Regions from separate parts of the Monashia sp. NPDC004114 genome, predicted to be linked through region 1. Evidence: predicted binding sites of a transcription regulator. Region 1 holds the regulator's gene; the other holds the start of a gene.
The links. Region 1 encodes HrcA, which represses chaperone genes, less so after heat shock. Its sites were predicted from a motif close to TTNGCACTCGNNNNNNNCGAGTGCNAA; they were not measured.

Region 1 (3,408 bases):
GAACGCGTCGCGCAGCTTGCCGAAGAGGCCTTTGTTCGCGGGCGTCAATCGGCCCTCCGGACGCTCCTCGCCCCGAAGCGCCGCGAACTGACGCAGCAGCTCCTGCTGCTCCTCGGTCAGCCGCGTCGGGGTCTGCACCGTGGCGTGCACGAGCAGGTCACCGCGGCCGCCGTGGCGCAGGTGCGTGACGCCGAGCCCGCGAAGGGTCAGGACATCGCCGCTCTGGGTGCCCGGGCGGATCTCGAGGTCCTGCATGCCGTCGAAGGTGGAGAGCTTCACGGTCGTGCCGAGCGCAGCCGCCGCCATCGGCAGCTCGACGCTGCAGTGCAGGTCGTCCGCGCGCCGGGTGAACGTGTCGTGGTTGAGCACGCGGATCTCGACGTACAGGTCGGCCTTGGGGCCGTTGCCGGGCCCGGCCTCACCCTCGCCGGTGAGCTGGATGCGGGTGCCGGTGTCGACGCCGGCCGGCACCTTGAGCTTGAGCGTGCGCCGGGTGCGGACCCGGCCGTCGCCGGAGCAGTCGTGGCACGGGTCGGTGAGGACGGTGCCGTAGCCCTGGCAGTTGACACAGGGGCGCGAGGTCATCACCTGGCCGAGGAAGCTGCGCTGGACCTGCTGCACCTCGCCCGCGCCGTGGCAGATGCCACACGTCTGCCGGCCCGTGCCGGGCTCGGCGCCGTCGCCGCCGCAGCGGACGCAGCCGATCGCGGTGTCGAGGGTCAGCTCCTCCTCGGAGCCGAAGACCGCCTTGGCGAGGTCGATGTCGAGCCGCACGAGTGCGTCCTGACCGCGCTGGACCCGCGACCGCGGACCACGGCTGCCGGCGGCTGCGCCGGCTCCGAAGAAGGCGTCCATGACGTCGCTGAAGGAGAAGCCCGCGCCGGCGCCGAAGCCGCCGCCAGCGGTCGCGAACGGGTCGGCACCGAGGTCGAAGGAGCGACGCTTCTGCGGGTCCGACAGCACCTCGTAGGCCTGCGAGACCCGCTTGAACTCCTCCTCAGCCTCCGGGCCGGGGTTGACGTCCGGATGGAGCTTGCGGGCAAGCCGGCGGTAGGCCTTCTTGATCTCCTCCTGACTTGCGTCGCGGGAGACACCGAGGACGGCGTAGTAGTCGTTCAAGCGGGTGTTCCTTCAGTGCGTGGCGTTCGGGCCGTGCAGGCGCGGCTCGCGTCGGTGTCGGTCAGGATCGGAGGTCAAGGCTGGTTTCGGGCTGTTGGGGCTGATGCTGGGTAGCGGTGGCGGATGGGCTGCGCTGTCGGCACGGTCAGGTCGAGCGGTTGTCGTCGAGGACCTCGGACACGTAGCGCGCGACGGCGCGCACCGTTGCCATCGTCGTGGGGTAGTCCATGCGGGTCGGGCCGAGGACACCGAGGCTTGCAATGCGCTCGCTGCCGGAGCCGTACCCCATCGACACGAGCGAGGTGGTCTGGAGCCCGGTGACAGGGTTCTCTGAGCCGATTCGCACGGAGACCAGCTCCGGGTCGTCGCCGAGCTGGCCGAGCAGGCGCAGCAGCGTGACGTGCTCCTCGAGGGCCTCGAGGATGGGCCCGATCGTCCGCGAGAAGTCGGCCGTGGCCGCGCGGGCGAGGTTGGCCTGACCGGCGAGCACGACCCGCTCCTCCCGCTCCTCGGCGAGGGCGTCGCCGAGTGCGGAGACCACCGCACCCAGCGCCGGGCGGTCGGCCTCGTCGGCTTCCTCGACCAGCCGGCGCAGCTGGGTCGTGGCGACCGCGAACGGCACCCCGGCTGCGACGTCGTTGACCTTGCTCCGCAGCCAGGCGATGAGGGCCTCACCGTCGGTGTCGACGACCGAGCGCCCGGTGTCGACGACGCGCTGCTCCACGCGCCCGGTGTTGACGATGAGGACGATCATCAGGTGGCTCGCGCCGATCGGGACGAACTCGATGTGGCGCACCGTCGAGCGCGTCAGCGATGGGTACTGCACGACGGCGACCTGTCGGGTCAGGCTGGCCAGCAGCCGCACCGTCCGGTCGACGACGTCGTCGAGGTCGACGGCGCCTTCGAGGAAGTGCGAGATCGCACGGCGCTCCCCGGCACCGAGCGGCTTGATCTGGCTGAGCCGGTCGACGAAGACGCGGTACCCGGCATCGGTCGGCACGCGACCGGCAGAGGTGTGTGGGGCGTGGATCAGGCCCTCTTCCTCGAGCTGTGCCATGTCGTTGCGAACCGTCGCGGCACTGACCCCGAGGTGATGGCGCTCGACGAGCGCCTTGCTGCCGACCGGCTCGGATGTCTGGACATAGTCCTGGACGATGGCGCGCAGCACCATCAGCTTGCGCTCCTCGCTCATCGCGACACCTCCTCGCCTCGGCCTGGCACTCTCGCGACCCGAGTGCCAAGTCTACGTCGCCGCGTCCAGTTCTCCGATTTCATCCCACCGTATGCCGCAGACGACGACACTGCCCTACCCGAAACCCTCGCCGCGGCCCCCAAACGGAGGGCCAGGTCCGGGGAACACCACCCATCTGCGCGCCGCGGCCCCCAAACGGAGGGCCAGGTCCGGGGAACACCACCCATCTGCGCGCCGCGGCCCCCAAACGGAGGGCCAGGTCCGGGAAACACCATCCATCTGCGCGCCCCGGCCCCCAAACGGAGGGCAGCGAGGGGGAGGGGCCCACCGCGTGGCGGTCAATGGTCACGGCGTCCGCGCGGCATACCGTGTGGGCTTGTGTCTTCCATGGATCGCTACGGATCGGACGTCTTGGGCGGCGACTGGCGGGCGCCCCGGCGCGGGCGCTCGGTCGACCTGCCGGCCGAGCCTGACCTGGTCGTCGAGGAGGTCGAGACCGGCTGGGTCGGCGCCGTCGTGCGGGTCGAGAAGGCGGGCGGGATGCACGTGGTCCACCTCGAGGACCGCGGTGGCCGCACCAAGGCGTTCCCGCTCGGGCCGGGATTCCTCGTCGACGGACGGCCCGTCACCCTGACCAAACCCGTCGCGGCAGCATCGGCGGCCCTGGCCGAAGCGCGGCGCGCCGACGCGCGCACGGCGAGCGGCTCCGTCGCCGTCCACGGGGCTCGCGCGCGCGTCGCAAGCGGCTCGCGGATCTACGTCGAAGGCCGCCACGACGCCGAGCTCGTGGAGAAGGTGTGGGGCGACGACCTTCGGGTCGAAGGCGTCGTCGTCGAGCTGATGGACGGCGTCGATGACCTCGCCGGCATCGTCGCCGAGTTCCAGCCCGGTCCCGGACGACGTCTCGGCGTGCTCGTCGACCACCTCGTGCCCGGTACCAAGGAGGCACGACTCGTCGAGCAGGCGCGCGCGCTGCCTGGGATCGCCCCGCACGTGAAGATCCTCGGACACCCGTTCGTGGACGTGTGGCAGTCGGTGCGGCCCGAGCGGCTCGGCTGGCAGCAGTGGCCGGTGATCCCGCGCGGCACCTCGTGGAA
Region 2 (3,408 bases), on a different contig from region 1:
GTCCGGCACGAAGACCGCCACGTCGCCGTCGGTGTGGCCGCGGCCGGCATACGTCATGGTGATGACGCGGTCGCCGAGGTCGATCGTGGCGCTCGTCGCGAAGGTCCGGTCGGGGCCGCGCACCTGGGTGGCCATGACCTCGGCGGCGTCCTTGGCGGTGTACCCCATCTCGGGGCCGTCGCCAGGGTCGGCCCGAAAGGCTGCCTTGATCCGCTCGGCGTCGGCGACATAGCTGCGGCCGACGTTGTCGTGGGCGTGGATCGTGGCGACGTCGAAGGCCAGGTTGCCGAAGGTGTGGTCGAAGTGGACGTGGGTGTTGACGACGTGGCGGACGGTGAGGTCCCGACCGAGGCGGCGGACGTCGTCGAGGACCTCGGTGCCCTCGATGTCGCTGGCGCGCGTGTCGACCACGACTGCCCCGTCGCGGCCGAGCACGAGCCCGACGTTGACGTCCCACTGTGGGTACCGCGCGACGAAGACGCGGTCGGCGACCTCGATGAAGCCGGCGCTCACGGCTACGGACCCGTCGGGCGGAGCCGTGTGATCCACGTCTCATGACGCATGGACCCACCGTAGTGGCGCCCGGCCCACGGACCCACGGCTGGTCCGATTCGTCTATTTTTGTGGACCATGTCGATCGAGAGCCGTTCGCAGCGTCACCGTCCGAACCCACGACGGGACCTCGTCGTGGCGGCTGCCCTCGCGGCGTTCGCCGTTCTGACTGCGGTCGTCGTCGCCCTCTGGCCAGGAGAGAGCTGGCGCGACCAGGCGATCGCCGGCGTCTTTCCCGCGCCGCCGGTCAGCGGCTGGGACGCGTCCACGTCTGCCGACCCGTCGGCTGCAGGTGCCGGCGCGACGGAGGGCGCGCCGACGGCGACGGTGGTCCCGGCCAGGGCCACGCCGTCGGTGGTGCCCACCCGCACCGCGCCCCGTCCCGCGCCGCCCGCCACGTCCCCTCGAGCGACCTCCCAGGCGCCGGCCACGACCCCAGCCCCGTCGCCGACGTCGACGAACGGCAAGGGCAGGCACAAGCCGAAGCCACCGACCGGCAAGCCCTCGCCCACGACGACCCAGAACGACTCAGGCTGCCTCCTCGGCGTCATCTGCTGACCCGCACGGCTGGTTGGAGGTATCCCGTCGCGCGATACACGTGCGATGAAATACCTCGAACCGCGGGGTGGTCGGGAAGTGGCGCGTGGCAGCCTTGGGACCGTGGACGACGTCTTCTGCTCCATCGTGGCCGGCGAGGTCTCGGCGAATGTCGTGCTCGACGAGCCGGACTTCCTCGGCTTCCTCGACAGGCGGCCGGTGTTCAAGGGGCACGTGCTGCTCGTGCCGAAGGAGCACGTCGAGACGCTGCTCGACCTTCCCGCCTCGCTCCATGCCGGCCTCGTCGCCGCGGCCCAGCGCCTCGCCGGAGCCGTCGTCGCGGGCCTGGGGTCGACGGGCAGCTTCGTGGCGATGAACAACGTCGTGAGCCAGTCGGTGCCGCACCTGCACGTCCACGTCGTGCCGCGCACCAAGGGTGACGGCCTGCGGGGATTCTTCTGGCCGCGCACGACCTACACCTCCGACGCGGAGGCTGCCGAGTATGCCGCTCGCCTCACCGAGGCGCTCGCCGCGCGGCCGCCCGCCTGACCCCGAGCGCACCCAGCGCGACGCGCCCGACCCGGCGCGGCGGCATACCTCGACGTCATGGTGGGTGGACGGGCGTTTGCACTCGCCATGGGAGAGTGCCAATAATGGCGTTAGCACTCTCCGTGCGGGAGTGACAGATACGGACCGTATGCCGAGGGGCTGGGGTCCCGCAGCGACATGAGCTGAGGGGTCTGGTCCCGTCCGTCGCGGGCGGCATGCGGCCAACCACCTTTCGATTCGCGTGGGAGGAACCACCCGAATGGCCAAGACCATTGCGTTTGACGAAGAGGCGCGCCGCGGTCTCGAGCGGGGCATGAACACCCTTGCCGACGCCGTCCGCGTGACGCTCGGCCCCAAGGGCCGCAACGTCGTGCTGGAGAAGAAGTGGGGCGCCCCCACGATCACCAACGACGGCGTCTCGATCGCCAAGGAGATCGAGCTCGACGACCCGTACGAGAAGATCGGCGCCGAGCTCGTCAAGGAAGTTGCCAAGAAGACCGACGACGTCGCCGGTGACGGCACGACGACGGCGACCGTGCTCGCCCAGGCCATGGTGAAGGAAGGCCTGCGCAACGTGGCCGCCGGCGCCAACCCGATGGCCCTCAAGCGCGGCATCGAGAAGGCCGTCGAGGTCGTCTCCGAGTCGCTGCTCAACTCGGCCAAGGAGGTCGAGACCAAGGAGCAGATCGCCTCGACCGCCTCGATCTCGGCCGCTGACGAGGAGATCGGCTCGCTCATCGCCGAGGCGATGGACAAGGTCGGCAAGGAAGGCGTCATCACCGTCGAGGACTCCAACACCATGGGCCTCGAGCTGGAGCTGACCGAGGGTATGCGCTTCGACAAGGGCTACATCTCGGCGTACTTCGTCACCGACACCGAGCGCATGGAGGCCGTCCTCGACGACGCCTACGTGCTCGTGGCCAACTCCAAGATCGGCTCGGTCAAGGACCTGCTGCCGCTGCTGGAGAAGGTCATGCAGTCGGGCAAGCCGCTGCTCATCGTCGCCGAGGACATCGAGGGCGAGGCCCTCGCGACGCTCGTCGTCAACAAGATCCGTGGCACGTTCAAGTCGGTTGCCGTCAAGGCCCCTGGCTTCGGCGACCGCCGCAAGGCCATGCTCGGTGACATCGCCATCCTCACCGGTGGACAGGTCGTCTCCGAGGAGGTCGGCCTCAAGCTCGAGAACGCCACGCTCGACCTGCTCGGCAAGGCCCGCAAGGTCGTCGTGACCAAGGACGAGACGACCATCGTCGAGGACCAGGACGACCGGTCCGCCATCGAGGGCCGCATCGCCCAGATCAAGGCGGAGATCGAGAAGTCCGACTCCGACTACGACCGCGAGAAGCTCCAGGAGCGCCTCGCCAAGCTCGCGGGCGGCGTGGCCGTCATCAAGGCGGGGGCGGCGACCGAGGTCGAGCTCAAGGAGCGCAAGCACCGCATCGAGGACGCCGTGCGCAACGCCAAGGCTGCCGTCGAGGAGGGCATCGTCGCCGGTGGCGGCGTCGCGCTCATCCAGGCCGCCAAGTCGCTGGACAAGCTCGAGCTCGACGGCGACGAGGCCACCGGTGCCAACATCGTGCGCGTCGCGACCGAGGCCCCGCTCAAGCAGATCGCGATCAACGCCGGTCTCGAGGGTGGAGTCGTGGCCGAGAAGGTCCGCGGCCTGGACGCCGGCCACGGCCTCAACGCAGCCACCGGTGAGTACGCCGACCTGCTGGCCGCTGGCATCATCGACCCGGTCAAGGTGACGCGCTCGGCGCTGCAGAACGC

Region 2: a site for HrcA is predicted at 1,714-1,740, ahead of groL (chaperonin GroEL). Genes of this name have one in related genera too.

Annotation. Positions count from the first base shown of each region.
Region 1 is NZ_JBSGGK010000002.1:442,385-445,792, forward strand. Features, by position in the region: gene dnaJ (molecular chaperone DnaJ) at 1-1,119, opposite strand, end outside; gene hrcA (heat-inducible transcriptional repressor HrcA) at 1,265-2,311, opposite strand; gene ACWEOW_RS04820 (DUF3097 domain-containing protein) at 2,699-3,408, shown strand, end outside.
Region 2 is NZ_JBSGGK010000001.1:323,233-326,640, reverse strand. Features, by position in the region: gene ACWEOW_RS01370 (MBL fold metallo-hydrolase) at 1-513, opposite strand, end outside; gene ACWEOW_RS01365 (hypothetical protein) at 631-1,110, shown strand; gene ACWEOW_RS01360 (HIT family protein) at 1,213-1,638, shown strand; gene groL (chaperonin GroEL) at 1,898-3,408, shown strand, end outside.